3 regions of the Siminovitchia sp. FSL W7-1587 genome follow, and region 3 is predicted to be linked to each of the others. Evidence: predicted binding sites of a transcription regulator. Region 3 holds the regulator's gene; each other region holds the start of a gene.

What was found. The regulator LexA, encoded in region 3, represses DNA repair genes until DNA is damaged. The targets are predictions, from matches to a motif close to CGAACATATGTTCG.
Positions count from the first base shown of each region.
Region 1: NST31_RS20630 (UV damage repair protein UvrX) is a predicted target of LexA. The motif match lies at 2,033-2,046, and genes of this name have one in related genera.
Region 2: NST31_RS03170 (DNA repair exonuclease) is a predicted target of LexA. The motif match lies at 7,718-7,731, and genes of this name have one in related genera.

Region 1 is NZ_CP150169.1:4,389,132-4,399,928, forward strand. Features, by position in the region: gene fba (class II fructose-1,6-bisphosphate aldolase) at 1-113, shown strand, start outside; gene NST31_RS20625 (aldehyde dehydrogenase) at 565-1,920, opposite strand; gene NST31_RS20630 (UV damage repair protein UvrX) at 2,268-3,530, shown strand; gene NST31_RS20635 (YolD-like family protein) at 3,559-3,891, shown strand; gene NST31_RS20640 (RNA polymerase sigma factor) at 3,947-4,465, shown strand; gene NST31_RS20645 (hypothetical protein) at 4,446-5,387, shown strand; gene NST31_RS20650 (iron-sulfur cluster biosynthesis family protein) at 5,733-6,053, shown strand; gene NST31_RS20655 (hydroxymethylglutaryl-CoA lyase) at 6,056-6,958, opposite strand; gene NST31_RS20660 (toxic anion resistance protein) at 7,020-8,198, opposite strand; gene NST31_RS20665 (5-bromo-4-chloroindolyl phosphate hydrolysis family protein) at 8,191-8,847, opposite strand; gene NST31_RS20670 (acetyl-CoA C-acetyltransferase) at 9,064-10,260, shown strand; gene NST31_RS20675 (CoA transferase subunit A) at 10,283-10,797, shown strand, end outside.
Region 2 is NZ_CP150169.1:657,723-668,519, reverse strand. Features, by position in the region: gene fumC (class II fumarate hydratase) at 1-229, shown strand, start outside; gene NST31_RS03230 (alpha/beta-type small acid-soluble spore protein) at 293-499, opposite strand; gene NST31_RS03225 (hypothetical protein) at 715-960, shown strand; gene NST31_RS03220 (hypothetical protein) at 986-1,183, opposite strand; gene NST31_RS03215 (YheE family protein) at 1,259-1,474, opposite strand; gene NST31_RS03210 (YheC/YheD family protein) at 1,489-2,814, opposite strand; gene NST31_RS03205 (DUF445 family protein) at 3,235-4,377, shown strand; gene NST31_RS03200 (YlbF family regulator) at 4,409-4,762, shown strand; gene NST31_RS03195 (transposase) at 4,910-5,467, shown strand; gene NST31_RS03190 (IS3 family transposase) at 5,431-6,051, shown strand; gene NST31_RS03185 (IS3 family transposase) at 6,075-6,296, shown strand; gene NST31_RS03180 (Cof-type HAD-IIB family hydrolase) at 6,513-7,379, shown strand; gene NST31_RS03175 (YhzD family protein) at 7,436-7,621, opposite strand; gene NST31_RS03170 (DNA repair exonuclease) at 7,752-8,981, shown strand; gene NST31_RS03165 (AAA family ATPase) at 8,995-10,797, shown strand, end outside.
Region 3 is NZ_CP150169.1:219,621-230,417, reverse strand. Features, by position in the region: gene hflX (GTPase HflX) at 1-88, shown strand, start outside; gene NST31_RS01095 (methionine gamma-lyase family protein) at 104-1,375, shown strand; gene glnA (type I glutamate--ammonia ligase) at 1,535-2,869, shown strand; gene NST31_RS01085 (hypothetical protein) at 3,909-4,175, shown strand; gene NST31_RS01080 (stage II sporulation protein P) at 4,540-5,634, shown strand; gene lexA (transcriptional repressor LexA) at 5,713-6,333, opposite strand; gene NST31_RS01070 (hypothetical protein) at 6,487-6,672, shown strand; gene NST31_RS01065 (recombinase family protein) at 6,695-7,351, shown strand; gene NST31_RS01060 (DUF896 domain-containing protein) at 7,504-7,737, shown strand; gene tkt (transketolase) at 7,855-9,873, shown strand; gene sirA (sporulation inhibitor of replication protein SirA) at 10,231-10,668, shown strand; gene NST31_RS01045 (YneF family protein) at 10,747-10,797, shown strand, end outside.

The DNA of each region.
Region 1 (10,797 bases), 360 kb from region 3:
ACAAAGAGGTGTATGACCCGCGCAAATATATGGGCCCGGGACGGGAAGCCATAAAAGAAACAGTCATCGGAAAAATGCGTGACTTCGGGTCGTCGCAAACGGAGGCTGTCTAAAAATGCTCCTACCGAACATTTCATAAAGCGGCTTGTCAATCCTGAACCCGGTATTGTGCCGGGCTCAGGCTTAACTCGACAAGGGATGGGTGATCGCCTCACCACTGCTTCCCGATTCTGATCCAGCTTTTTCAGCTTCAACATTTGGTCTCAAATATTCGGCACCATCTTTCCTGCCATTCTCTTAAGTAAGAACGATATTTCTGCTTTTCCCGCCTATTGGGAAGCAACTGCGTATGCTGCATTAAATCGGGCATATCAGCCCGATTGTCCAGTTCATTTCCAGGATGTTATTCCAGCAAGTTTTTAACTTTTTGGTTCATGTGAACAAATGAAACCTCACTCTTATCCTTGATTCCATAGCCCATCTCGATACGGATGAGTCGTTACAGATAGACGCATTAATTTTTTTGACTTCCACCTTTATCTGGGCGTCTTTTTCAAATTCTATCTATTTTAGGAACATCTTTATTCGCTTTAACGCGTTTTTCATATGGGGATAGCGAAAAGGGATATCAAATAAATTCGTCTGCTTCAAGACACTTTTTTGATGGGAAAAAGCGTCGAAGCTGTTTTTTCCATGGTATGATCCAATCCCGCTTGTTCCGACTCCGCCAAAAGGCAGATGGGGATTGGCAAAGTGATAAATCGTATCATTGATGCAGCCGCCCCCGAAAGAAACGGAGTTCACTATTTCTTTTTTCGTTTCGGAACCTTTAGAAAACAGATACAGCGCAAGCGGATTCGGGTGCTGATGAATTCCTTCTATCACCTCGTTCAACTCCCCATATTCCAAAACAGGGAGGATGGGACCAAAAATTTCCTCTTTCATGATCGGATCTTCCCACGTAATGTTTGTCAGAATAGTCGGCTCCACGGACAGCTTTTCCCGATTTGCCTTTCCGCCTGTAAAAACACTTCCCTGATCAAGGAAGGAAACAAGACGGTTGAAATGCTTTTCGTTCACAATCCGTGTGATCATTTGCCCACTGTACATTTCATCAATAGCTTCTTTTAAAAGCCCTAAAAACTTGTCTTTGATTCGCTGATGGACGTATACATAATCAGGTGCGATACAGGTCTGTCCAGCATTCGTAAATTTCCCCCAAGCAATCCGTTTGGCAGCCAGTTTCAAATTGGCATCTTCATGAACAATACAAGGACTTTTTCCACCTAATTCCAGTGTTACCGGGGTAAGATGCCTGGCAGCAGCTTTCATGACCACTTTTCCAACAGACACACTTCCAGTGAAAAAAATCTTGTCAAACTTTTCCCGGAGCAGAGCTTCACTTGTTTCCACGCCGCCTTGCACTACCGCGATATATTTTCTTGGAAAAACGTCTTGGATCATTTTGGCAAAAACGGCTGATGTTCGCGGAGTCAGCTCCGATGGTTTGATAACAGCGCAGTTACCTGCCGCAATTGCTCCAATTAAAGGTGCGGCTGCAAGCAAGAACGGATAATTCCACGGAGAAATGATCAGCGCCGTCCCGTATGGTTCAGGATAAATATAGCTTGTGGAACCAATATGGGTGATGGGGGTTTTCACTTTAGTCGGTTTTGTCCAAGAGCGGAGTTGGCGCATCGTGAAACGGAGTTCTTTTAAGATCATCCCGATCTCTGTCGTATATGCTTCGAACTCGGATTTATTCAAGTCTGCTTTAAGTGCGGCCATAAGTTCCTTTTCGTACAGCTTGACGGCATTTCTGAATGTTTGAAGTGACTGGAGACGAAAAGGTATATCTTTTGTTTGCCCTGTACGGAAAAAATCCCGTTGACTGCTGATAAGCGCAAGAAATGAATCCATATGGCACTCTCCTTATATATTCTGGAGTAATTTGCTTTTTTTAAAATGATACGAAAAAACATGCTTCAAATTATATGCTTGATACCAATGATATAATATACGACTTGTTTTGCAAACAATAGTTTGGTTTTGGTTATCCGTAGCGGGCCCTTCCGAAGGAGTTTGCGGCATCCGCCCCCCGCACATGCAGGAATAAACTTTTGGAGCACTGGCCTCTGCTTTGCTGGAACTACACTGCTAAACAACGCCTTTTCGCTTCCTGGCAATAGATTCCATTGAAGAAGCGGGTCTATTGGTCTACAATGATGCGTATAATAGAACAAACGTTCCGTTTTGGAGGGTGAAGCATGGAAATCGACTATCGGATGCTGCCGCATCACAACATCTTGTGCATCGACATGAAGAGCTTTTATGCAAGCTGCGCCGCGGTTATGCATGGTCTTGACCCTCTTGAATGTTATTTGGCAGTTGTCGGGAATTTGCAACAGCCCGGAAGTGTGGTATTAGCGGCTTCCCCCCGCTTGAAAAAAGATTATGGCATTCAAACGGGCTCTCGTTTATTTGAAATTCCAACAGATAAAAATATCCGGCGAGTTGAGGCAAAAATGGCGCTTTATTTGCGAGTCTCTATGGAAATTACCCGTTTGTTGAACCGGTATGTCCCAAAAGAAGCGATTCATGTATATAGTGTGGATGAAAGTTTCCTCAAATTGGATGGAACGATGCAGTTATGGGGGGATGCCTGGACAGTCGCTCAAAAAATTCGGGATGAAATATTTCGGGAATTTCAGCTTACATGTTCAATCGGCATAGGGCCTAATATGCTTTTGTCCAAGCTTTGTCTTGATTTGGAAGCGAAAAAAACCGGTATCGCAAAATGGACATATGAAGATGTGCCGAAAAAATTGTGGACAGTGTCTCCTCTCAGAAAAATATGGGGGATTGGGAGAAGGATGGAGAGAACGTTGAACAACATGGGGATTTTTAACGTGGGCCAGCTTGCGGCTTATAATCCGGCCTTGCTTGAGAAAAAATTCGGGATCATGGGGACGCAGCTTTATTATCATGCATGGGGTGTTGATTTGTCCGAGCTTGGCGCTCCAATGATGGCGGGGCAAATCAGCTTTGGAAAAAGTCAAATACTGTTGCGTGATTATAAGAAAAAGCATGAGATTGCCGCGGTTATACTGGAAATGTGTGAAGAGGTGGCCCGGCGCGCCCGCGAGCACGGAAAGGCGGGGAGGACAATCAGCCTCGGGATCGGTTATAGTGAAAAAGAGTTCGGAGGAGGGTTTCTTCGTTCGAAATCGGTGGAGGACCCAACGAACGTCACAATGACTGTGTATAAGGTATGTCTTGACTTGTTTGAAGCCCATTATAATGGAAAGTCGGTCCGACAGATTTCTATCGCGCTTTCCAATATGACGGATCATGGCACATATCAGCTTAACTTGTTTGAACCGAATCAAATACGAAAGAGGGAGCTGGGATATGTGATGGATCATATTCGCCGCCGGCACGGGACTGCTTCGCTTCTTCGCGCAGTTTCTTACACAGAAGCAGGGACAACACGAATAAGAGCGGGTCTTGTTGGAGGGCACAAAGCATGACAATGGTGATGGAAATGGGGGCAGGAAAATGATTCGGGACCGGGGAAATATAAAGTGGAACTCTCTTATGCTTCCGGAGCATGTCAAAATGCTCCGAGAATGGGCAAAAGAAGATACGTGGGATGCAAAAAGGCAATTGGATGAACAGAAGCTGGAGCAACTGAATCTAGCGGCGGAAGAAGCGATGGAGTTTGCCAAAGAGGTCAACATTACCTATTTTTCACATCGCCAATCTAAACAGATTGCCGGGAAAATTCATTATTTTGATTCTGTAAAAAAAGAATTTCGGATCGTGGACCGATCTGGTCATGTACAGCGGATTTTATTGAAGCAAATCGAACATATAGAATTGATCGGATAAAGACTGTAATGTTTTCGTCTTGTGGTCGTCTAATATAAAGAGGGGAGGGGGAAGCGTGAAAGAGGATTGCATAGAACAGTGGTTTGAAATGTATGAAAGGGATATTACAAGCTTTTTGATTTATTTGACAGGCTCCCGTGACGTGGAAGATTATGTCCAGGAGACATTTCTGATTGCCATGAAAAAAATGTCAAGATTTAAAGGAGAATCCCATCCAAAAACATGGCTCATTTCCATTGCCAGGAATATGGTCATTGACAAATATCGAAGAAACCAGGTTTGGAATAGAATTAAACAGTATGTAACCAATGAGCCGCATTCCTCGAATGGATCGGAAGAGCTCGTTATCAAAAATCAGGAGCATGAGCAACTTTACAAGTCGATACGGCAGCTTTCGCCGTTTTATAAAGAGGTCGTCATTTTACGGGGCATTTTGGAATTGTCTTCAAAGGAGACAAGCGACATTTTAAAATGCAGCGGAAATAAAGTGAACGTGACATATCACCGGGCATTGAAAAAGCTGAGAGATATTTTAGAAAAGGAGGGATTTTACTTTGAGAGAACAGCAGATTGAAGAGAAACTAAAGAACCTTCCTAAATATTCATTATCAACGGAACAAAGACGGGATATTTTACAAAAGTTGCGGAATCGGGAGCAGGTCCGGAAGCCGAAATTCAGACCGGGATTATCCATTGTTTTCGCGTCTGCCGTCATCATCGTCCTCGCTTTGGCACAATTTCAGTTGAATGGCCAACAACGGGACACGGTGACAAATAAGATCGAGGAAAGCCGGGAAATGACAATGGACAAGGCTGAGCAGGAGATTGGAATAGAGGTAGCGGAAGGAAAGCCCTTTCGATTTTCTGATGCATCTCAAGAGGCAATCGGCATTGAAGGAAGAGTCGGTATTTTGCAGTCGTTTGACCATTTTGTCGCAAAAGATGAAAGAAGAGTTGCCAAATTAATGCTGTATTTCTGGGACGATCAGGCTGATCTTCCGGGGAAAAAGTATGAAGTGACAGCGACAAACGGTCAACAGGAAATCATGTTGGCAAGGGGGGAACTCGTAGATGGCTTGTACGGAGAAGACGGTCACGCTTTAACCAGGTTTGAGCCATTCCCGACGAAGGGAACATGGAAACTGTCTTTTTTTATCGACGAAAAGCTGTTTGCAGAGTTCACTTTGGAAGTGCTGCCCCCATTTCCGGCAACGGAGCATTTTACACTTGTTGACTCTCCAAAAGAGCTGGCAATAGGCAAGAAAAACAATATAGTGATGGAGGGAACGGGAGAGAAGCAAGAAAAAGTGAGCGTACAGTTGTTGGATGATACTGGAACATTAGCAGATGAATCCCTGTTTGTTAACACGGGAAAGGGGATAGATGCTGTAACAAACAAGCCGATTTATTTGTATGAAGGAAACTTGGCGTTTCCCAAAAAAGGGACTTGGGTATTAAAAATCAACGGAGATAGCACACAGCCTTTTACAAATTGATACGGGCAGCTAAACGAGAAGCGAATATTCCCATACGTGCTTCTCGCTTTTTTGCTGTTATTTCAGCCATTTTTTCAGCCCGTACGCGGAACTCGAATGTCCTTACTGTGTTTCGTCACGATTCATCACATCGGCATAAAGAAAGTACTTGTATCGCTTCGAAACGTTTTTACCCACATCAATCAGTTCGAAATTTTCCGGGAACCCGGTACGGTTCATGAGCTATCACTTTGATTTGCGCTCGCTTTTTCCATCTCATAAACCGTCATCTAAAATGTCATAATATCTTATAGGGAACACATTAGAAGAATAACGAGCTACAAACTTATGAAAGGGCGGCATCGAATGATAACGGTTACAATTACTCAAAAAGCAGCAGAAAAAATCAAAGACAAACTCGGAGACAGGGACTTGGCATTAAAATTACTGTATGAAGCAGATGGCTGCACGATGAGCGGCATTCCCGCGCTCACATTTGAAAAATTGCGGGAAATGGTCCAAGATGAATTGGTTGTTGAGACGAATGAAATGCCGCTCGTGATTGAGAAGTCAAAACTTATTTATTTAGACTCAAACATGGAAATCGATTTTTCGGATGAAAGCCATACGTTCCAGCTGACAAGCCCAAATGAAATATTGAATGGCAGAATGAGCCTGTTAGATTAATCTCATCCCTGTTTGGAGAGACGGTAATAACCCGTGTCGATCTGTCTGGAAATCACTGGTGCAACCGTATCGACCGCATCCACGAGTTTATCAAGATCAATGGACGTTTCAATGCCCATTCGACCTAGCATATACACGACATCTTCCGTAGCCACATTGCCGGTTGCACCCGGTGCAAATGGACAGCCGCCAAGGCCTCCGGCTGATGAATCAAAACGGTTTACTCCGGCTTCAAGCGCTGCGTATGTATTGGCCAGCGCCATTTTTCTTGTATCATGAAAGTGGGCTGCAAGCAAAACATCCGGCAACGCCTCTTTTAATCGAGAAAAGAGAGAATAGGACTCGTGTGGCGCAGCCATGCCAATTGTATCGGCTACACTCAGTTCATCAACTCCGGCTGCAACGAATTCCCGGCAAAGTGCAAGTGTGTCGTCTTCTTGAATCTTTCCTTCATACGGGCAATAAAAAGATGTGGAAATACATGCTCTGACAAAGAAGTTTTTTGCTTTTAGCTCCTCTATGAGCGGTTGTAATTCTGCCATACTTTCTCTTGTGGACTTGTTAATATTTTTCTTATTAAACGTATTGCTGACGCCGACAAAAACGGCGACTGATTTGCAAGATGTTTTTAGCACCCGCTCAATCCCTTTCCGATTGGGTGCAAGCACAATTCCGCGAACTCCTTCGGGAGCGGACTGGACAATTTCCCCGGCATCTTTCATTTGCGGCACCCATTTTGCAGAAACGAAGGAAGTAAGCTCCATTTCTTTGATCCCGGCCGCGGCCAGCTTTTGAATAAATGCTTTTTTGATCTCTGTATCAACAAACTGCGGTTCATTTTGCAGACCGTCACGAGGGCCTACTTCAATAATCACAACCTCTTTTGGAAAGTTCAATGATAACATCTCCTTTTAATATAAAAGCCGGACAATACTGATGATGTCCGGCGGTGTTGTTTGTTAAAAATTACTGTAGGCTGAGTAATTTTTGCTTTAATTCATTTTCCATTGTCAATAGTTCCTGCTCAGCTTGTGCCCGTTTTGACCGGCCTTCCTGCTGGATTTTGATCGTTTCTTCAAGCGTGGAAATTAAGCTTGCCTGTGTTTTCTTTAATGTTTCGATATCCACTAGGCCACGTTCATTTTCACGGGCGGTTTCAATCGTATTGGACTTCAGCATCTCTGCATTTTTTAATAACAGGTCGTTCGTCGTTTTCGAAACTTGTTTTTGAGCTTCCACTGCCTGGCGTTGGCGAATGAGCGACAACGCAATCGCAATCTGGTTTTTCCAAAGCGGGATGGCTGTCATGATGGAAGTCTGGATTTTTTCGGCAAGTGCCTGGTTTGTATTTTGAATCATGCGGATTTGCGGGGCGCTTTGAATCGTGATCTGCCTGCTTAGCTTGAGATCGTACAGTCTTTTTTCAAGACGGTCCGCAAATTGCATCATGTCGTTCACATCCTGAAAGGCCATTTGGTCTCCGGATGCCTCCGCCTTTTTCTTTAGTGCGGGAATCGTTTCCTTCCGAATTTCTTCAAGTTTCAGTTCGCCGGCGGCAATGAAGATGTTCAGCGCATGAAAATATTCTTTGTTTTTTTCATATAACTGTTCAAGCATTTTCAAATCATCGAGCAGTACCTCTTTCGATTGGTTGAGTTTAATCGAAATACGGTCTATTTGAGCCCCGGTTTTTTGATATTTTGACATAACCTCCTGAATCGAGTTGGAAATCTTGCCAAACATTTTCGAGAAAAAATTTTTCTTCTCAGGCGTCAACTCTTCCGGATTGACCGACTTTAATTTGCCCATCAGCTCATTCAAGATATCGCCGATGGGACCAATATCTTTATTTTGGACATGCTCTAGCATGGAGCTTGAAAAGTTTAACAACTGGGATTGTGCCTGTGTTCCGTAGGAAATGATCGCCTGGTGGTTGGCAGGATCAATCTGTTTGGCCAGATCAACGGCTCTTTTTTTGCTGTCTTCCGGAAGGGCTTCTATCAGCTTTGCAGGTTTCGCTGTTTCTTGTTCGGAAGCCTGGGGCTGTAAGGCAAGCTCTTGCTCGCCAAACGGGTTGGCGAGCAAGTCATCAAGCCCGTTTGTAAATTCATCTTTTAAGACTTTTTCTTTATTTACTTCACTCATTCTTAGTGCTCCTTTCATCATCGAGAGGGTGGTATTCGAGTTTTTTTAACGAATGGCGTGCTACATCCAGTTCAAACTGCAGATCATCCACATCCGAAGAAAGAACTTGGTAAATATCCTTTTTGATTGATTCGCTTAAATCTTCGAGGGTGCTTTGTGTTTCTTTTAAAGAAAGATATATTTGTTCATTTTTTACAGGCTGTGCAGCAAGCTGGGCGTAACGCTCAGATAGTTCCACAACAGAGTCAAGATGGTAAAAAAAGAATCTTTCCGATTGATAAAATCTGCGAGGATCTTTATGGACAATGGTATACATCCGTTTTACAAGCTTGCTCAATTCATACAGTTGTTTAAAGGCGCCCAAAGTTCTGACACTGAAAAACGCTTTTTGCAAACGGCCAACCTTCTTTTTCGCCTCATGCAGATTTTTTTGTATATATGCGTATTCTTTTCTCGTTAATCGGTTTTTCTTTAAAAAGCGATAGTCGGAAATCCATTTTATACTGAAAAATGTCAAGGCGCCAGCCAAGAGAGAAATGCCGGCGGACGGAAGAAAGGCAAAATCAAAGCCAAGAAATAAAATAAGCCAGATGAGAAAAGCTTCTCCGGCTGATAACATTCCTAGGAGAAAAGAATAAAAAGCTCTCAATTGTATCGACTCCTGTCCATTACTTGCTTAATATCTGTCATGTTATACGTATATTTGCGACAAAAGTTTCATTCCCTTCTATTATAAGGAATAACGTGCAGCATTGAAAGCGGGAAACATGTAGATTTTTAGATGGCCTTCCAAATAAAAAGAGGATTTTTTCAACCTTTCACGAAAAGGTAACATGATAGATCGCTTAAAAAGGAGGCTTTAAGCATGAACAACAAAGATGTCGTGATTGTCAGTGCCGTCCGCACGGCAATTGGAAGTTTTAACGGAGCGTTGAAAAATGTTTCGGCGCCTGAATTGGGGGCAGCAACAATTAAAGAAGCAATAAACAGAGCCGGAGTAAAACCAGAAGATGTTGATGAAGTCATTATGGGGAATGTACTGCAAGCAGGATTGGGGCAAAATCCGGCACGACAAGCTGCGATGAAGGCGGGCATTCCTGAAAATGTTTCTTCCATGACGATTAATAAAGTATGCGGCTCGGGCTTGAAAGCTATTCATTTGGCTGCCCAAGCGATCATAGCCGGTGAAGCGGATATTGTTGTGGCTGGCGGCATGGAGAACATGTCACAAGCTCCTTATTTACTAAAAAACGCAAGAGATGGATTCAAAATGGGGGATCAAAAGCTGATCGACAGCTTGACGAGCGATGGTTTGACCTGCGTGTTCAACAATTATCATATGGGGGTTACAGCCGAAAACTTATGCGACAAATATGACATTACACGTGAGGAACAAGATGAGTTTGCGGCATTAAGCCAGGAGAAAGCTTCAAGAGCCATTGAGGAAGGGAAGTTCAAAGAAGAGATTGTACCCGTTATGGTTCCGCAACGAAGAGGAGAGCCGGTCGCTTTTGATACGGACGAATATCCGCGAAAAGGAACAACCGTTGAAACGCTTGGCAAATTAAGGCCTGCTTTTAAGAAAGATGGAAGCGTTACCGCAGGGAATTCTTCCGGAATTAATGACGGAGCAGCTTCCGTTGTTGTCATGTCTAGGGAAAAAGCCGAGCAGCTTGGGATGGAGCCGCTAGTAACGATCAAGGCAAACGCCAATGCGGCCGTTGATCCGAGCATTATGGGGATTGGACCTGTATCGGCTGTGAAAAAAGCTTTGCAAAAAGCGGGGTTAGCCATGGAAGATATTCATTTGATCGAGGCGAATGAGGCATTTGCCGCCCAGTCGCTGGCTGTCGACAGGGAGCTGCGGTTTGATCGCTCTATCTTGAATGTTAACGGGGGAGCCATTGCCCTTGGCCATCCAATCGGAGCGAGCGGGGCAAGAATTCTTGTAACGTTGATCCATGAAATGAAAAGAAGGGGAGCCGAAAGAGGGCTGGCCACACTTTGCATTGGCGGCGGCCAAGGAGTAGCCACGGTTGTTGAATTGGAAGCACAAAAATAACAACAAAGGAGGACAGAATGACATGAAGAAGATTTTTACATCATTTCGGGACGCTGTGGACGAAATTACGGATGGTTCAACATTGATGGTTGGAGGGTTTGGCCTGTGCGGAATCCCCGAAAATCTTATTTTGGCCCTTGTGGAAAAAGGAGCGAAAGATTTAACGGTTATCTCCAATAACTGCGGAGTCGATGACTGGGGGCTTGGGCTTCTCTTGCAAAATAAACAAATAAAAAAAATTTTCGGCTCTTATGTGGGAGAGAATAAAGAATTTGAGCGCCAGGTGTTGGCTGGTGAAATTGAGGTGGAATTGACACCGCAGGGAACGCTTGCAGAAAAAATTCGTGCGGGTGGTGCGGGCATCCCGGCTTTTTATACGCCTGCAGGCGTCGGCACTCCGGTAGCGGAAGGAAAAGAAGTCAGGATATTTAATGGAAAGGAGTATGTATTGGAAGAAGCGTTAACGGCAGACTTCAGTCTCGTCAGTGCTTGGAAAGGAGACAAGATGGGAAATCTTGTTTACCGAAAAACAGCACG
Region 2 (10,797 bases), 440 kb from region 3:
TGGATTGGAGCCTAATATCGAGGTCATTAATGAGAATGTAAACCGTTCTCTAATGCTCGTGACAGCCCTCAACCCGTACATCGGTTACGAAAAAGCTGCTGAAATCGCGAAGTTGGCTTTTAAAGAAGGAACAACGTTGAAAGAAGCGGCCATTAAAACAGGTTATGTAACAGAACAGCAATATGACGAATGGATTGATCCAAGCAAAATGGTCAACCTTCCGAAATAATGGACAAAAAATTGAAACCCCCCGGGTCATTCCCAGGGGGTTTTTATCCATCCTATTATCATGTTATCGGCCGGAAAATCCACCAAGTTGCTGCTGCGCCATTGCAACCAGACGCTTGGTGATTTCACCACCAACAGATCCGTTTGCACGGGAGGTAGTGTCCGCGCCAAGATTCACGCCAAACTCTTGAGCGATTTCATACTTCATTTGATCAATCGCTTGCTCGGCTCCTTGTACTAAAATTTGGTTGGAGCTGTTATTGTTAGCCATGTTGTCATCTCCTTATTGTATGATATAAATTGGTTGGGTCAGTCGGAATTGCACCGACAAACATGCATGTTAGCTACTAAGCTCAACCCAATGTATTTCTATTTTGTTTTCATAAGAAAAAAATATACATGTAGATAAAAGGGAAATTTTCCCTGGCATCAAACATGTATGATTTCAGCGCGGCCACAAAAAGTAATCAAAAAGGTGGCTTCCAAATGTCAGTTTGTCCACTATGTAACGGAATGAGCGATGAGTCTTATCAATGCTCCATATGTAAGGGGGAAATGAAGGATAAAGGAAAAATGTACGATTACTACGACGATTATTCTCCTTATATGGAGATTGATTGGAATAAACTCGTGGATGGCATTCCGGATAATGCAGAGAAGCCGGAATGCGTACACTTATTGATCTGCCCTTATTGTGGTAACGAACGAGAATTGACGGTTCATCATCCATAAAAAAGGGCACGGATATCCGCGCCCTTTATGGCATACTCTCATTGTTTTCCGGCGATTCTTCGGGAGGAAAATCTGTACTCTGTTCGATGTTTACATAATCTTTTCTCATAAACACTGTTCCACCCGCAAGTCCCTCATTCACCATGCGGTCGATATCAAGAAAAGATTGATTTTTTCCTTCATATTTTGTATCGGGTAAAAATTGGCCGTTTTTTTGATCCATCACATAAACCTCCTTTTTTACAGTTTCGGCAGTCTATGTGATAAATCATTCATAGAAAAGAATGTCAGTTTTTTGCTAGCGTTGGTCATAAACATGATAAAGCATTAAATCGTGTATATACTTCTCGATATTTTGCACACTTTTGGCATCGGGAGCTTGGGTAAGCCAATCAATGCCTCCGTTTTGCTTGTATATGCCTTCATATTTTTGTCCGTTAAAATAAAAAGAAAAATTCCAGCCGGGAATGTTTTCATTCCGATACAACGGACTGTATTGAAAATGTTGCAGCATCTGAATCGCTCCTTCTATTGTTTCGATAATACCAGTTCATTTTCCAGTGTTTTGTTAGATCGAAGCAAAAAGGCGCCAGCCAGCCGTTTCGTCAAATAATCTGTTTGGCCCAATTCCGGATGGGGAAAAAGGGCTGGATCGCAGTTTTCCTCCGCTTTAAGCAGCCAGATGCGCCCATCACGGTCTATCCCCAGCTCCAATTTCATTCCTGTAAGTATTCCTCCGATATTATCCTCGATCGCACTGGCAATTTCACTGGCAGCCTTTTTAAGCTTTTCCAGATTTTTATTCCTTTCCTCTTCGTCTTGAAATACGTCTTCAAAAGAAAGTTCGTTTGTTCCGTTTTGTTCATAGGCGTATTTTACTTTGATTGTATCCGCTTCCCATGTATTATTGTGATTTACAACAACATGAAAATCAACTGCTTTGTTTTCTTTTCGAATGAGCCGGATACCTTGTTGAATGAGGAATTTTTCCAATTGCTTTCTCCCGTATACCCTTCTTGAAAAGCCTTCAAGAGATTTGAATTTCAGGAGTTTGTTCGTTTGGTCGAATAAGCGGCAGTAATATAACCGTTCTTTCGGGTGATAAAGAAGCTGGCAGGCTGCATGGCCGTCATCACCTTTTAAAAAGACATGGCCATAGTCATCGAGCATGCGCCCCACGGATGAAAAAGAGATGAACGGATGCGTTTCCGGCAAGTACTGCTCTGCCCGCGAATCATTGTAAAGTTTTTCATACAGTTCAAGTTGGCTGAAAAAGCCGGGATGATACCAGGAGATCAAATAATCATTTTCAAACTTTTGTTTTAATAACACTGATTTATGACGATTTTCGCTGGACCTTTTTGGCAGACGATCCATTACGATGCTTGGAAAAGGGACCGTACTTTTTTTCCAACCCTCCTCCGTATGGAAAAACCCGTGGATACAACCGTTTTCCCAGTCAATATGCTCTTTCCCGAATAAAAACGGGACAGCTCCTAACGCTCTATGAACAGACATTGAACTTGCAATGAGGTCGGATCTTGGTCCAATTGGTGTAAGCTGTTTCGGAGTGAAGCCTGACGTGTAAATACCGATGAGCGGTCCCAAAAATAAGATTTCCCCATTTTCAAAAAGACTGATGGAGGAAATAAAATCCGGAAGTTCAAGGGCAGCGCGCAACCCTGTACTGATCCTGACCACGTTCTTTCCATCCGGATGTGTTAGAAATACCGCCTCTTCCAAAGCCGAACCAAATGCCGCATATTGATGTTTTTGTTTAAAAGTGAAATCCTTCGGGTAATGCAATTCCAGCTTTGGCTCTTCAAAAAACTCAATTTTAAAATGTCTTTTCATTGCTGAAGCCTCCCTGGGAGCGTCCATATTTGCCCTTGTATGCGGTCATTCTTTATAATCAGGTCATGACCGGTTTTTGTGGGCTCTTTCTTATCATCGTATGTGAGTGTAAATGTCTGTGTTCAAAAGAAATATGAATATTCGCCTAAACAATATCGGTCACTATCCGGTTGCGCCGGACATTGTATGCTGTGCGCCGGTAGTTGCAAGATACCTTGCTTGATTTTTTGCTTGTGTGCTAGTCGGAAAAGCGGATCATCGACCCCGGCAAGTTTTTTTCGGACTAGCTGTCATTGAAAAAACCGTTGCCACCACTGGGTTACCACGCTTATAGCAGTTGAAGAGGCTTATGCTGATCGTGGCCAATCCAAAGTGCTTGTTTATATCGTTTATACGCTTTTGCATAGTTGGAGGAGATGCATGATGAACAATTGGTTCATATTAGTGTTGTTTATGATGGTGATAGGAGCAGTGATCGGTGGCTTTACAAACTTTCTTGCCATTCGGATGCTGTTTCGGCCGTTTTATCCAATTTATATCGGGAAATGGAGGCTTCCGTTTACGCCGGGGTTAATTCCGAAAAGACAAGGGGAACTGGCGGCACAAATAGGGCGGCTTGTCGTCAGCCATTTAGTCACGCCCGACAGCATTAATAAAAAATTGACAGATGAAACGTTCAAACAAGAAATGGAAATCTGGATCAATGACAAGATATCTCATTGGCTTGACAAAGGAATGACATTGGAAGAATTGTTGGAACACATGCAAATATTCGCACCGGGTGAAAAAATATCTGTATATATGAATACCCAAATTGAAAAAAAGTTTTATTCATTAAAGCAACAATATAAAGACAAATCATTAATGGAGATCGTTCCCGAACAGTGGTTGGAAGTTTTTCAGCAAAACATTCCCCTTATTGCCGACCGAATCATTCAAAAGGGGAGCGAGTATTTTACAAGTGAGGAAGGCAAAGAGAAAATTACTGTCATGATTGAAAACTTTTTCAAAACCCGGGGGAAAATATGGAACCTGATTCAAATGTTTATTGGTGAGGAACAGCTTGCTGAAAAGGTGCAGCCTGAGTTGAACAAATTTCTGCATCATCCAAACACAAAACAAGTACTTGTCTCCATCATGGAAGAAGAAACAGCCAAATTTAAACGTAAAAAGGCGCATGAGTTTCTGCAACATTTAAATGATCAAAAAGCTATTTCATTTTTGCAAGAAACGGCTGCAAAGATGGTGAAAGTGGATGACATTTTACAAAAGCCGATCAGTGAACTTGTCCTCCCTTATCGGGCTAAAATAAAGGAATCTGTCCTCCCGAATCTTCTGTCCATCGCAGGGGAGTACTTGACGAAACAATCCGGCGAGGTGTTGGAACGTTTTCAAATAGAAGACATTATTCGGAACGAAATAGAATCTTTCTCCCTGAAACGATTGGAAGAGCTTGTCATTTCAATCGCTAAAAAAGAATTGGTCATGATCACTTATCTCGGAGCGATATTGGGGGGAGTAATTGGAATCATACAGGGTATCATTGTTACAGTTGCATCATAGTATGTTAAACGATGAGGGAGGAGTTGTTAATATGAGTACCAATTTATATGATCAAGCGTATGTTCTTGAAAAAGCGGTGCGAAGAAGCACAGAATTCAGCCACCTGAAGCAAATGTTTGAAGCAGTCGCCAATGATCCGGCAGCCCGTGACTTGTTTGATGAGTTTCGGAATGTTCAATTGCAGCTTCAGCACAAACAAATGGAAGGCCTGCATATTACTGATGATGAAGTAATGAAAGCACAAGAAATTGCCAACCGGGTGCAGCAACATCATAAAGTGGCGAAGTTAATGGATGCAGAACAACGGATGAGCATGATCATTGCCGAATTAAATAAAATCATTCTGAAACCACTTGATGATCTGTATGGTCCCAGTTTCGGGTGATTTGAACGAAGGGGCTGGAACATAAGTTGAAAGCTGATTCATATTCGTAAAAATCGTGAGAATAAAACCGCGTGAAATCAAGGTTTTGAAACTTGGTACTTACCCCCGAAAGTTAGAGTAGAAAATCTAATTTTCGGGGGTGTTTTTATGGCTAAATATAATGAGGAATTTAAAATAAAGCTTGTCACCGAGTATTTATATGGCAACCTAGGATATAAATCATTGGCAAAAAAATATAATATGGGTAGTGAAACACCAATAGTTGAATGGGTGAAAGTGTATAAATCTCAGGGAATGGATGGGTTAAAAAGAAAGCAAACTAGGGAGATATATCCTGTCCAATTTAAATTAGATACGATACAATTTGTGTTAAAGACAGGTGCTTCTTATTTAGAAACTGCTGTTCAATTTAAGTTGAACAACCCTTCCTTAATTAGACGCTGGATGAAAGAATTTAAGGAACAAGGTGTAGAAGGCCTGAAACCAAAGGGGGAGTCTTCTATGTCCAAGAAACCCAATAAACCAAAGAAAAAGGAAGAAATAAAGTTAACACGTGAAGAAGAGCTGGAACGTGAGAATGAACTACTAAGGCTAGAAAATGCGTATCTAAAAAAGTTGCGAGCTTTTCGGGAGAATCCGAATGCCTTCCACGAAAAGCACAGGCAAAGGTGGCATTCGAACTCAAAGAAGAAGGATTCCGATTAAAACATATTCTCCTTGTTGTGGGTATTCCTGAAGCAACCTATCACTATCATGTAAAAAACTTTGGTAAAGAAGATGCTGATGCAGAAATAAAAGAACTCATTAGACACCTATTTAAGCAATTCCATGAACGCTATGGTTATAAACGAATCACAAAAGAATTAAAGAAATTAGGACATTGCGTTAATCATAAAAAAGTGTATCGACTTATGCGGGAATTAAGTCTGAAATGTGTTAAATTTATGCGGAAATCTCGGAAATACAACTCCTATAAGGGAAGGGTTGGAAAGGTAGCGAAAAACCTTCTATCCCGCCGTTTTAACACATCTATTCCTCTTCAAAAATTAGTAACTGACATTACAGAATTCAAATGTCTAGGCGAAGAGAAGTTGTATTTAAACCCTATTCTAGACCTTTATAATGGAGAAATTATTTCGTTTGGAATTAAGAAACGTCCAACATTGGATCTTGTCATGGAACCTTTAGACGAAACAATTGAGATCATAAAGAATCACGCAACCTACGTACTACCGTCCACTCTGATCAAGGGTGGCATTACCAACACAAACAATGGGTTAAAACATTAAAGAAAAATAAAGTATTCCAAAGCATGTCACGTAAAGCAGCCTGCGCAGACAACGCCTCGATGGAGAATTTCTTTGGCATTTTAAAGCAAGAAATGTATTATGGGGAAAAACTAGTAAGCTATGAGGAGTTAAAAAGGAGAATAGAAGACTATATCTACTGGTATAACAATGAACGATCCAAAGAAAAATTGACTGGACTAAGTCCGGTCCAATACCGAACTCAATCCAGCCAATCAGCTGCATAATAAAAACTCTAGCTTTTAGGGGTAACCACCCTTGTTTCCATGCGGTTTGTTTCATTTTTACAGGGTTTTTGTTCCGGTCCCTTTGCTATTTCGTATTTGCTTATGTCCAGCCCCGTTTTCTTGCTATTTTCCAATCCGTCAAGTTTGTTCTAATTGTCCTGCGCATCTCGTATATATAAATAAAGGCAGAGACTGCGTAAAGGGGGAGCATGCAACATGGTATATAAAATGCTTGTCATGAATATCGATGGAACTCTTGAGCAAGACAATGGCAAGATTCATAAACATACCCGGGAAGCGGTGGATTTTGCGCTGCAAAAGGGAATTCATATAACGATCGCCACATCGAGGAACTTTCCGGCAGCCAAACGTGTGGCGAAAATGCTAAAGCTTGACTCCTATTTAGCTACGCATCAAGGCGCTTTCATCGCCAAAGAATTAAACAAACCGATATATGTTCATCGAATTAATGAGCAGATCACAAGTGAACTCGTCACGCTTTTAGAATCTTTTTCTTGCCAAATTCGCCTTGTACATGAAAAATTTTTACTTGGCAATAAAGTGAAGGTCCCCAACAACATGCTGGCAAAGGTTGTTTTTCAATCGGCGAGCCGCTTCATCTACCAAGAAAGGTACGTTGATTCTCTAAGTGAACGACTGTTGGATGATCCTGTTTCTCCACCAAAAATGGAAGTGGTTTTTTTCGCGAAAAAGGATTTGGAAGATGCGAAAAAAGCGATTGAGGAAATGTACGAAGAAGTCCATTGCATAGAATCCGATGGACTAAAGATGGAAATTGTGGCGGCGGGGGCTTCAAAGTTAAATGGGATCAAGTATATTTGTAACCACTATGGCATCAAGCAGCACGAAGTCGTTGCCGTCGGAGCAGGCATGGATGATATTCCTCTCGTCAGTTGGGCGGGTTTGGGTGTTGCCATGGGCAATGCGCCTATTGCGCTTCAAGATTCCGCAGACTGGATTACGAGGACCAATAATGAAAACGGCTTGGCCTACATGGTTCGAGAACATTTTCGAAAGCAGTATCGCATCGAATTTTTAAAAAAGAACAATATGCTTAAATAAACGCTTGGAAAGGCGCCTTCGGCTTTTGGTAAAAGCTCGGAGGCGCCTGTTCATTGTCAGCGGTGAAATAAAACAAGCTGTCCCGCTTGTGTTGTGCATCGGTGTGTGTGTTGAAGCAGTCCTTTTTCAGCCAGAATGGCGTTCCCTTTCTCTTTGGCCTCGCTTTCATTGTTTGCTTCAAACGTTTCATCCAGCAATGTTTTCCCTGTTTTCTCAAAAGCGGTTAAGTAATAGGTTCCCATTCTATGAACCTCCTTTTTTTATCACTATCATTACATACTTGCGGTAAAATGAAAAGGTGGTGATGGCATGTACTCCCAAACTTTAGTATAATAATGAGAACGTATATTCGTTTGGGGGGTGGCTGTCATCATGAAAGAAATCCGTTTTATACATACAGCAGATTTGCATTTGGACAGTCCTTTCCGGGGCTTGGGCCATTTGCCGAAACCATTGGTACAGCGTTTAAGGGAAAGTACATTTACGGCATTTCAAAAAGTAATTGACGCGGCTATCGAAAAAAAGGTTGATTTCGTGCTCATATGTGGTGATTTATATGACGGGGAAGACCGCAGCATCAAAGCACAGGCGCGATTGAGAAAACAGTTGCAGCGATTGGAAGAAAGCGGCATATCCGTTTTTATGATACACGGGAATCACGATCACTTGGACGGCGGCTGGATCTCGCTTGACATGCCGGGAAATGTTCGGATCTTTTCAGAGAAAGTGGAGTCCGTCAAATGGATTGGGAAAAACGGGGTTTCCGCTTATGTGTACGGATTCAGTTATCCAAAGCGGCATGTCTATTCCCGGAAAATCGCAGAATATAAAAGAGTGGAAGGGGCCGATTTCCATATTGCCATGCTTCATGGAAGCGAAGAAGGGCAAGGAGGGACGCATCAGCCTTATGCTCCTTTTTCAGTTGATGAATTGCTCAAAAAAACCATGGATTATTGGGCGCTCGGCCACATACATCAAAAACAAATACTGCATTCCAATCCGTATATCGTATATCCGGGAAACATTCAAGGAAGGCACCAAAAAGAGTATGGGGAAAAAGGTTGTTATTTTGTTGTTTTAAAAGAGGCGGGCGAAACGGAAGTGGAATTTATTGAAACGGCGGATATTCGCTGGGAATCAATCGACATCCACATTCGGGAAGGCATGGATCTAACGCAGCTTTTTAATGAATGTATAAAAGAAATGGAATCACTCCGGTCAAACAAAGCCGAAGGGGTCCTTTGCAGTTTGACCCTTCACCAGGCGGATTTGCTTTTGGATAACGTTTTGCGAACGATTGAGAATGAAGAGTTTCTGGAAATGCTTCAAGACAATGCTGATTTCGAAGGATCATTTGTTTGGCCTTATAAGATTCATGCCACGATGCTTCATTCCTCGAGTGTTATTGATGAAAAACTGGCAGACACTATCGAAAGCATCGTTTTGGAATTAAAGAGCGATGGATTAGATGAAGCGATTGCTGATCTTTACTCCCATACATATGGAAGTCGTTATTTGGATGCTTTCACTGAACAGGAATTAGACGAGATACTTTATTCTGCCCAAAAGCTTGTGATTGACTCGATTTCCAGGATGAAGTAAAGGGGGAGAATCATTGCGGCTTACAGAAATTTACATATACGGATATGGTAAATTTAACGATCTCCATATTAAAAACATGGGGGATTTCCAAATTTTTTACGGTGAGAATGAAGCGGGCAAATCGACGATCATGTCGTTTATCCAAAGCATGTTATTCGGATTTCCAGGCAAACAACAGACATCTCAGCCAAGATATGAACCGAAAACCGGCTCTTCTTATGGCGGTAAATTGGTCATGGCAACCGGTAAATTTGGTGAAGTCGTCATCGAACGAGTAAGGGGAAAGGCTGCGGGAGATGTAACAATTGTGTTGGAAGACGGAACGATCAAAGATGAAGCATTTTTACGCGAACTTTTAAACGGAATGGACAGGCAGATGTTTGAAAGTATTTTTTCTTTTCGCCTCGAAGGATTGCAGCAAATCCACCGATTAAAAGAAGAGGATATCGCCAAGTATTTAATCGCTGCCGGAACAGTGGGAACAGACTTATTACTCCAAGCGGAACAGCATCTGCAAAAAAACATGCATGATCTTTTTAAACCAGGCGGACGCAAACCCCGGATGAATGTCCAAATGAAAAAGCTCCGTGAGCAGGAACAGCTTCTTAAACATGCCAGGCAAGAAAACGCACAATATGAAACGTTGCTCCAAAAGAAAGAGTCTGTAAAACAAGCCATGAGGGAACTTGAAGAGTTACTGCGTTTGAAAAAGGAACAGCTAAGAAACTATGAGAACTTGTATAAGTCCTGGCCGCTCATCATGGAGGCCGAACAGATCAAAAGCCGGCTTGAACAAGTGGGTCCTGTCGATTTTCCGGCAGAAGGGATTGCCAGGCTTGAAAAATATAAAGATCAACTGATTCACGTGAGCAGTGCTTTGGCAACAGCCAAACAAAAATGGGCGGAAACAAAGGAGGAGCTGGAGGCGCACGCGCCAATGCCGGGGTTTCAACAAAGCCGGGCTGAGTTGCTTGTACAGGGATGGCCCTCATATGAGCAAGCAGACGAAAAAATTTCCTTGATTGCTAAAGAAATAGAGGATTATGAAAAAGAAACGGCCTATATTTTGAAGGAATTGAATTTGTCCGAGCATATTTTTTCCGCCATGCATGAATTCAACTTGGGAATGGACATGAAAGCGAAATTGAAGGAACAGGTTCGACAATATGTCCGTTTGGAAGGAAAAATAAGCGACATGGATGACATGTTGAACAATGAGCTAGTGCTGCTGAAAAAATGTGAGGAAACGTGTAAGGACATTGAACACAACCTGATCGATGAAGAAACATTTCAAAAGTGGAAAAAACAGTATGACATGCACGCTTCTGTCCAGTCGGCCGAACAAGAAAAGCGGACTTTGGAAAGGGAGATTGAACGCCTTCTTGAGCAAAAAAGCCGTGAAGAGCGGGTAAGGGCACAAAAAAGAAAACAGAGCTTTATTATAAACGGCCTGTTTGTTTCACTGTTTGCTTTTGTTTTTATATGGAGCTTTTTTTCCAACCAATGGATATTTGCACTGTTTTCCATCGCTGCCATCTTGTATTCGGTTATGATGCTGTCTTGGAAGAGAAATAATGATGGGTTATACGATGAAAGCATTCGCATAAAGAAAGAGCAATTAAAAACAATGGAGGAGACCATTGCAAAATTCGACGGACGAACGGATCTTTTCTCACGATTTGAAAGGCAACTCCAGCTTCGTGAGGAGTGGAAGCAGGCTTATCATCAATTAGAACAGCAACGGGAGAAAGTGGACCAAGTAAAGGACCAGTACGAAACGGTAAGGACAGCGATGTCGGCCAATCAAAAAGAGCTG
Region 3 (10,797 bases):
TTTGGAGAAAGAACAGGCCTATAAATGCAAAGGTTACGTTCTTCCAGATCATCCTGTAACAGGATCGCTAAAATTATATGAAGTTTGAAGGAGTCAGCAAAAAATGTATACGTACTTGACACATAGAGAGAAATTGGGCCCCGTCATTGAAGCTGTTGAAGAGAAAATTTCGGGTAAGCTCAAAGAAATTGACAAGCTCATTGAAATAAATCAATATCGCGTATTAGCATGCTTCCAAAAGCATCGTGTGAACGATACATATTTTCATCCATCCACCGGGTATGGGTATGATGATATGGGGCGGGAAACACTTGAAAGCATTTATGCCGATGTGTTTGGCGGGGAGGCCGGGCTTGTCCGCCCACAAATTGTCTCAGGCACTCACGCCATCGCTATTTCGTTGTTTGGAGTGCTTCGTCCCGGGGATGAATTGCTATATATTACTGGAAAGCCGTACGATACACTGGAAGAAATTGTTGGGATTCGCGGCAAATCCAGCGGATCACTGAAGGAATTTGGCGTCGCTTATGAAGCCGTCCCTTTAACTCAGGAAGGAAAAGTGGATTTTCAAGCTGTTCAACAGAAAATCAATTCAAAGACGAAAGTAATTGGTATACAAAGATCGAAAGGCTATGACGACCGTCCTTCATTTACTATCGCAGAAATCGCTGAAATGATCGCTTTTGTAAAAGAAATAAACCCGGAGCTGATTGTTTTTGTTGACAATTGCTACGGTGAATTTGTAGAAACACGTGAGCCATGCCATGTTGGAGCCGATTTGATGGCAGGATCACTTATTAAAAACCCCGGGGGAGGAATTGTAAAAACGGGAGGCTATATTGTTGGGAAATCGAAATATGTTGAAGACTGTTCCTATAGGATGACATCCCCGGGCCTTGGCTCAGAAGCCGGAGCTTCCCTTTACAGCCTGCTTGAAATGTATCAAGGGTTTTTCCTGGCACCCCATATTACGGGGCAAGCACTGAAAGGAGCTGTCTTTACATCGGCTTTTCTGCAACAGATCGGGATGAACACGGAGCCGAAATGGGATGCGCCGCGAACAGATTTAATACAATCCGTCCAGTTTGGCGATGCCGATTTAATGGTTGCGTTTTGCCAGGCTATCCAGGCCGCATCACCGGTGGATTCGTATGTTATGCCTTATCCTAGTGAAATGCCGGGCTATAATGATCCTGTCATCATGGCCGCCGGTACTTTTATTCAAGGGGCCAGCATTGAACTGTCGGCCGACGGCCCGATCCGTCCTCCATATGCCGCATATGTACAAGGAGGCCTTACATATGCCCATGTAAAAATTGCCATTTCCACTGCGGTGGATTATTTGCTGGATAAAGGTTTGATTCGTGTAAATTAAGTGAATATATATATGGAAGACAGTAATAGCTTGCTGTCTTTTTCAAATTTTTTCTTGACAGATGAAACTGTGGCATTTATCATTTCGTACATGATATTTTTCTTTACTTCATGATGATTTGTCATGTTGAATCTGTCATTCCAGGAGGAATATTCGCACATGAGCATGTTTACACGGGAAAGCATCACACAGCTGGCAGAAGAACAAAACGTGAAGTTTATCAGGTTGCAGTTTACTGATATTTTGGGGACAGTAAAAAATGTTGAAATCCCCATCAGCCAATTAGAGAAAGCACTGGATAATAAAATGATGTTTGACGGATCTTCCATTGAAGGATTTGTAAGAATAGAAGAATCCGATATGTATTTGGTGCCGGATCTTGATACATGGGTCATTTTTCCATGGACTGCCGAAAAGGGAAAAGTGGCGAGACTGATTTGTGATGTTTACCATAAATCCGGGGAGCCATTTTTAGGTGACCCGCGAAGCAATTTAAAAAGGGTTTTAAAGGAAATGGAAGAATATGGATTTACTGAGTTCAACCTTGGACCGGAACCAGAATTTTTCCTCTTTAAGTTGGATGAAAAGGGTGAACCGACATTAGAATTAAACGATAACGGCGGATATTTTGATTTGGCTCCCACCGACCTTGGTGAGAATTGCCGCCGTGACATTGTGCTAGAGCTTGAAGAAATGGGCTTTGAGATCGAAGCTTCACACCATGAAGAGGCTCCCGGCCAGCACGAAATCGATTTTAAATACTCGGATGCCGTCAGTGCATGTGATCACATCCAAACATTTAAACTTGTCGTAAAGACAATTGCCCGAAAACACGGCCTGCATGCCACATTTATGCCAAAGCCCCTATTTGGTGTAGCGGGATCAGGAATGCACTTCAATATGTCTCTATTTCAAAACGGGAAGAATGCTTTTTATGATCCAAATGGTGAGCTGGAAATGAGCGAAACGGCATTTCAATTTATGGCAGGTATTATTAAGCACGCACCTGGCTTTACAGGGATCACAAATCCAACGATCAATTCATACAAACGGCTCGTCCCGGGTTACGAAGCCCCATGTTATATTGCTTGGTCTGCCCAAAACAGGAGCCCGCTTGTCAGAATACCATCATCAAGAGGGCAAAGCACAAGAATTGAACTTCGGAGCGTCGATCCAACAGCAAATCCTTATCTTGCAATGGCCGTCCTATTAAAGGCCGGATTAAGCGGTGTTAAAGAACAACTATCTCCTCCACAACCGGTAGACCGCAACATTTATATCATGAACAAAAATGAGCGGGAGAAAGAAGGGGTTGTCGATTTACCCCACAATCTCCACGAAGCATTGCAGGAACTGAAGGCTGACGAAGTTATGAAAGACGCTTTAGGACCGCACATCCTCGAAAACTTTATTGAAGCAAAAGAGATTGAGTGGGAAATGTTTAGGACCCAGGTACACCCATGGGAAAGGGAGCAGTACATGAAGCTGTATTAATTTATAAAACCGTTGGGGCTGTTAGGCTCCTTCGGTTTTTTTACTGACTGGGACATTTCGGTTTTTGTACATTTATTTTTCCTTAAACCGATAACAGTCCGGTTTTTGCAACATTTTATTGTCTTGATGGTCCATTTTTTCCTGGCGTGCCAATGTTGCAGAACTGGCTAATGATGACTGGATGTATATCATGTCCGTTCAAGCTTCCAATAAGAATGAATATTTGTTGTATTGTCTGAATGACTAAAAGCCATTTTTACAGATGTCTAATAAATGGGAAATAAGTGAATCTTTACGCACTGTCATTTTTTGTTTTGTAAATGAAAACTTTACATATACTACAAACAGTATTAACATGGGTGTGATAAATTGCAGTTAAAGAGGTGAAAAGATGTTGAAATTCAAAAGGAAACCGGCAACCTGAAACGGATTGTCGCCATACTTTTCTTGATGAATTTCCCAAAAAAAGACTACCTTTTAGGAAGGTGACGGAATGGCTGTTAAAGCAGGAGTTATATTCACGCTTCTCATGACCCATTTCTATTTTTTGTAGGTACATCTTAGGAACATAAAAAATATTTCTATCGTAAGTCTTAACATCTCCTACGGGGTGTTTTTATTTTTTCATACAAAGGTACAATATTGAAGATAGTGCGCGCTTTATGATCGATGCAGCCAGCGACGATTTATTATTTCACCTCTACCATAACAGATATATTGTCAAGCATACTGCCTTTCCTATACAGGAGGGGTTTTTGTTTTGCATAAAAATTTTTTTCACGAGCGGGCCGGCTTTGGGAGCTTAAAATAGAATCATTGCCACTACGGTCATATAAACCACTAGCTAAACACACAAGCTGTTTGAACAATTAAAAGTTTGTGAAGCTTTACTATGATAGGGTTTTAGTAACCTGCGCATGTCATTTTTTAAACGCAGTTGACATTGTTTTAGATTAGATTAAAAAATACCGAAACGAAAAAAATACTTGCCCAAAAATGATAAGATTCCTATAGACGGAATAAGGATGGAGGTAATAAGATGCTTAAAAAACCTTTTATATTGATGTTGCTTTCCGGATTCATGTTTACTGCTTCTTCAAGTGAGTGCGAAGATGTGCAATCCGTTGACGATAATGGGTCTTTACATATAAAAGCTAATACAAAACAAGCAATTGATCCGGAGTTGGCAAGCTTGCAAGAGCCAACCATTGGAGAAGCAACTGTCGAAGAACCTTTTAGCGAAAAGAAAAATAAAAAGCAATCGCCCGACAATAACGAAACATCCATGATGAACGAGACAGACTAAATGTTGCCCGTCCCCTTCTTGACTATGAACTTTGCAATCGCCCCGCAACCCTTGTATCAAGTCTTTCATCATTACATTATATTTCAAAATTTTCCATAAATGAAAGCCGTTTACAGGTACTTAACATGTAATGGGATGTTCGTAAAAGTGGTAAATCTATTAATTGTTTGGACACGAGCGAACAGTTTGATCTACTAAAAAATTCCTAATGTATAAAAGAATAGATTGTTTTTTAAACACCGTGGGCCCCTATGGGGCTTTTTTTATTTTCCGAAGTTTATAGGTATGAACAACTTTTTAATCATAGACTCTATCAACGCTCATATAAATGGTATTACAAAATCTTTCTTAAAGGATGAACCCGATGTTCAAATTCGCAGCAAAATCTTTTGCAACGGTTGTCGCACTTTTTTGCCTAATTTCGGCAATTGCCTTTTCAAGTGTAAAAATCAGCTTATTGTCCTTCATAGGTGATGATCCGTCAAGAACAGAAACTTTCCTATATGTCATGTCGTTGGAAAACCACGCTTTACAATCCGTTATTCCCGAAGGTTTTGAACAGACTTTGGGCAGAGATATTCTCGAATTATTTACGAACATCAATCTGCGGAACATGAAGACATTTTTAATTAGTGAGATTCCGGGACTGCATGCAGCGACCCCAAAAATTATTGTGGCTGGAAAAGGGACTGATTTTACGAATCTTCCGATTGAATCCCCGCCTCCGGATGATTTGGATGTTTGGGAAGAGAGTGATGATTCTGCGGAGGAATCTCCGCCGACAAAAGAACAGACAACAATAGATAAGCCCGTTGTTTTTATCTATTCTTCACATAATACGGAGTCATTTCTTCCTCTTCTTCCAAATGTAACGGATCCAAACCGCGCGTGGCACAAAGAGAAAAATGTGACACTGCTAGGAAAAAGATTGGGAGAAAAACTGGGAGAAAAGGGAATTAGTACGTTGGTGAATGAGGTCGATATTCAGGCGCTTTTGAAAAAAAGAAATATGAAATTCTTTCAATCATATGAGCTTTCACGTGAGATTGCCGTGGAAACGATGAAACAAAAAGAGGAAGTCCGCTTTTATTTTGATATTCATCGAGATTCGCAGAGAAAAGGGGTTACGACTGCGACAATTAACGGAAAAACGTATGCCAAGCCGTATTTTGTGATCGGACAGGAACATCCGAACTATCAGAAAAACCTGGAATTCGCAACACGATTGCATCATTCTATTCAAGAAAAATATCCCGGGCTGTCAAGAGGGGTTTTTGGAAAAACGAAGGCAGACGGGAATGGAGTATACAACCAAGATTTAACCGAAAATGCGCTCTTGATCGAGATTGGCGGGGTGGATAATACGTTGGAGGAACTCTATCGTACAGTCGATGTATTGGCGGAAGTGTTTAGCGAATATTATTGGGGTGAAGCAAAGGAAGCGGGCACAAATAAGTGAGCAAAAAATAAGCGGCTCAATGCGATACGGGGGATTGGGCCGCTCGTGCGTCGTGTATGGATAGCGAAGGAGGCTTGATCAATGGACAAAGCGCCTGTATAAGGCGATCACTTTTCCCAAAATGACGACATTGGATACGATAATGGGCTCCATACTCGCGTTTTCCGGTTGAAGTCTGAAATAGCCGTTTTCTTTATAAAACCTTTTGACTGTCGCTTCGTCTTCTTCGGTCATTGCGACGACAATATCTCCGTTGTTGGCCGTTTTTTGTTGGCGCACGATGACAAAATCACCATCATGAATCCCGGCTTCTATCATACTTTCACCTACGATTTCCAGCATGAATACTTGCTCGTCTGCCGGAACAAGTGATTCCGGAAGCGGATAGTAATCTTCAATATTCTCAACTGCTGAAATCGGCAGCCCGGCAGTGACTTTACCGACAAGCGGAACATTGACCGTTTTTTGAACGATTGTTTCCTCATTCTGGTTTAAAACTTCAATGGCTCTCGGTTTTGTCGGATCGCGCCTGATAAGGCCTTTGCTTTCCAGCCTGGCGAGATGCCCGTGTACAGTGGAGCTTGATGCGAGGCCAACCGCTTTCCCAATCTCGCGAACAGACGGAGGATAGCCCTTTTTTTTCACTTCATCTTTTATAAAGTTTAATATGTCTTCTTGCCTTTTTGTAAGTTTTGACACCTTTTCACACCCTTTTTCCCGTGATGAATTGACCTTATTATAGCATGCGGTTTTTCATTAAGCAAACATGGGTTCGTAATTTTATTGACACAAACAGGTGTTCCTATTATAATGTTTTTTAGATGCGAACAAACTTTCGGGGAGGGAATATGAATGATTGCGTCCGTATGGAAACATTATTCATTCGTCATTATCTTTTTTATACTGTCATTAATTATGGGATTAGTCATGATATTCAGTTGGGAACAAGAGAATACTTCCTTGAAAACTGTCGAAGCAAATGTATACAATGATCTACAAGATCAAAGTGAAATGACAATGAATCAAAAAAATAGATGACTTTTGTTTTGGGGTTGAAAAAATGCATGCCATTATTTACTGCAGGGTCAGTACAAACAAACACACACAGGAAACCTCATTGGAAAGACAACAGGAAGAACTTGTGCAAGCGGCAAAAATGTGGGGGTTTGATGTAAGTGACATCATTCTCGACAAAGCGAGCGGCTATGACTTAAACCGTCCCGGCGTACTTGATATGCTCGACAAAATAGAAGGCGATAAAATTGGTGCTGTCCTGATCCAGGATGAAACGAGGCTTGGACGGGGCAATGCCAAAATAGCCCTCATGCATGTTCTTCTTAAGCAAGGTGTAACATTGTACAGCCTGTCTCATAACGGAGAACTGCAAATATCGGAAACAGACTCCATTCTATTGGATATTGTGGCGATGATCGAAGAACATCAGAGGAAATTGCATAATATCAAAATTAAACGGGGCATGAAGAGAGCCGTTTCCAAGGGCTATCAACCGGAGAAAAACTTGAAAAACCAGGGGAACCAGCATGGGCGTGAAAGAATAGAGGTCCCGGTGGAAGAAATCATTCGCCTTAGACAAAACAATATGACCTTTGAAGAGATAGCTGCCATGATGAGGGGGTTCGGTTTCAAAGTTTCCAAAGCAACGGTACATAGACGATACAAAGAGTTTATGGAGCAGGAGGATAATCAGGGTCCATGACAGTGTTGTCCACTGTTGTCCATCTCTGACATTGCGAACTCTAGCTTCATGTAGATAGTGAGATTCATCTATCAGTCAGGGGCTTATAGATTGTTTTCACCCATCGCTTTTAGTAAACTGGAGCTAACTTAACGTAAAAAAGGAGTTTGAGTATGCTTTCAAAAGAAAAGCTCGCCAGGATTAATGCGCTAGCCCGAAAAGCGAAAGAAAAAGGCCTGTCCAAGGAAGAAGCAAAGGAGCAGTCGAGACTTCGCGGCGAATATTTAAAAGCGTTTCGCTCTTCCATGAAACAGACAATTGAACAAGTAAGGGTGTTTGATTCTACGGGACAAGAAGTAACGCCTGAAAAACTTCGCTCTATCCAGCTAAAGAAAAAACTTCATTAAAATTTCTTTACAAACATCGACCCGCTTCGATGTTTTTTTATACTCAAAAGTTGTGAAAATGCAAAAATATCTTTATGATATGTTATAGAACAAAATGGGAAAGGAAGAGATATTTAGATGCATAACAACAATGTGGCCGAGATTGACGCGCTGGCCATCAATACAATTAGAACGCTGTCAATCGACGCAATTGAAAAGGCGAATTCAGGTCATCCCGGCTTGCCGATGGGAGCAGCACCCATGGCCTATACATTATGGGCAAAATATATGAACCACAATCCAAAAAATCCCGAATGGTTCAACCGCGACCGTTTTATTTTATCAGCGGGTCACGGTTCAATGCTTTTATACAGTCTCCTTCACTTGTCAGGTTACGACCTTAAAATGGAAGACATTAAACATTTTAGACAATGGGGAAGCAAAACGCCTGGACATCCGGAATATCGGTATACACCTGGGGTAGAGGCGACAACGGGGCCGCTGGGACAAGGAATCGGAATGGCGGTTGGTATGGCCATGGCTGAACGCCATTTGGCGGCTGTTTACAATAAAAAAGATTACAATATTGTCGACCACTATACATATACACTCTGCGGTGACGGGGATTTAATGGAAGGGGTGGCTTCCGAAGCCGTTTCACTGGCAGGTCATCTCAAGCTTGGAAAGTTGATTGTATTGTATGATTCCAACGATATCACCCTTGATGGGGATCTGGACAAATCATTTTCGGAAAATGTAGGTGCCAGGTTTGAAGCATGCGATTGGCAATATATCCGTGTTGAAAACGGAAATGACCTTGAGCAGATTTCCGAAGCCATTGAACTAGCCAAAGCCGATCATACTCGCCCGACTTTGATTGAAGTAAAGACCATTATCGGCTACGGAGCCCCAAATAAGTCCGGTAAATCAGATGCCCACGGGGCCCCGCTCGGTGAAGCGGAAATGAAGCTTACAAAAGACTATTACAAATGGACATATGAAGAAGATTTTTATGTTCCTAAAGAAGTATATGAACATTTTGAAGAAACAGCGATCAAACGCGGAACTCGAAAAGAGGCAGAGTGGCGAACGCTCTTTGAAAGCTATAAAGCCGCTTTCCCTGAACTTGCCAGGCAATTGGAAGGCGCCATTGAAGGAAAACTTCCTGAAGCGTGGGATAAAGATATCCCGACATATGTAGAAGGATCCAGTCTGGCAACAAGGGCATCAGGCAGTGAAGTGATGAACAGCATTGCCAAAAATCTTCCTTATCTCATTGGCGGGGCTGCGGATCTGGCTAGCTCTAACAAAACAATGATCAAAGAAGAAAAAGATTTTTCCCCAGTTTCTTACGAAGGCAGGAACATCTGGTTTGGGGTACGCGAATTTGGTATGGGCACGGCCTTAAATGGGATGGCTCTTCATGGCGGGTTGAAAGTTTTTGGTGGTACGTTCTTTGTATTCTCGGACTATCTTCGTCCCGCCATCCGGCTTGCATCCTTAATGGAAATCCCAGTGACTTATGTATTTACACATGACAGCATCGCTGTTGGGGAAGACGGCCCTACACATGAACCTATCGAGCAACTTGCTTCGTTGCGCGCAATGCCTGGCTTGTCTGTGATCAGGCCTGCTGATGCCAATGAAACAGCGGCGGCATGGCGCTTATCGATAGAATCTGAAAATAAGCCGACTGCGCTCGTTTTAACGCGGCAAAACCTGCCGACATTGCCGTTTACGGCAGAAAGAGCCAAAGACGGTGTTGAAAAAGGCGCCTATATTATTTCACCTGCTCATAAAGAGCAGGCAGATGTCCTGTTGATTGCTACAGGATCTGAAGTAAACTTGGCAATCGCTGCACAAAAAGCCCTTCAAAAAGAAGACATTCATGCTTCCGTTGTCAGCATGCCGTCATGGGATCGCTTTGAACAGCAATCAGATGAATACAAAGAAACTGTGCTCCCGAAAACTGTTAAAAAACGCTTGGCCATCGAGATGGGTTCATCACTTGGCTGGCATAAATATACAGGGGATGAAGGGGATATCTTGGCAATCGATCGTTTTGGTGCCTCAGCTCCTGGTGAAAAGGTGATCGAAGAATATGGCTTCACAGTCAATAACGTCGTTCAAAAGGTAAAAGCTTTGCTTCAAAAATAAAAGGAAATGTTCCTGCTAGGAAATTCTTTTTTGTGTCTGGCTCCAGCCGTTTGGCTGGGGCTTTTTGCCGTTACAGCTCTCCCTTTTTCGACATGCTCATGCTATGTAATCGCCGCGAATCGGAATTCTATCTCCTTCTCTTAAGCAACATTCACAAAAACGTTTCGAGAATGTCATCTTTTTCTTGGAAACATTCGTTTGTTTTTGAAAAAATGATCTTTTGTTAAAAAAAGGGAAATCATTAGGTCATCTAGAATATATGTAAAAAAATGATTTGTGAAAGAGTACAGAGGAATTGACAAACTTCTTATAACGTCTCCATTATAATAATGAAAAACGGCGGGAGTGACGAAGCAAGTGAGAAAATACTCAATTTATTTAATAAAAGATGAGTTTGCAGATTACTTTTATGGCCGTGAAAGTAAATTTTATAAATTATTTACCGCACAAGATGCGAACATAGACAAACAGAGGAAGATTATTAAGCAGCAAATCGACTATATAACCCGGCCCTTACCTTTTTTAGAACTGCATAAGTTATTATCGGAGTCTATACAAAACAGAAAAATAATGATTAAGGGAAAAGTATACTGTACAGGAAATCCCAAAGGGAGAAATGGAGCAGAACTGGCCATTGAAGAAAACTTGCTATGTTTGAAGGCTTGGGGCGGATTTGAGTCAGAGTCTGTTTTTTTTGAAGTACTTCGAAAATATGAAGGCCATTTTTTTGCCGTTGATAGAGAAAATGAACGCTATGGTTGGGTGAAACCTGTAAAAGAAAGAAAATACATATGAAATGCATGATCAAGTATTGTATAATATTTGGGGGTTCAGTAAACTGGATGGTAGACAACTTGAAGGAGGAATTACTTAATGTGGTGGCAATTTGTATTAACGGGCGTACTGGCTCTTTTGGCTGGTGTT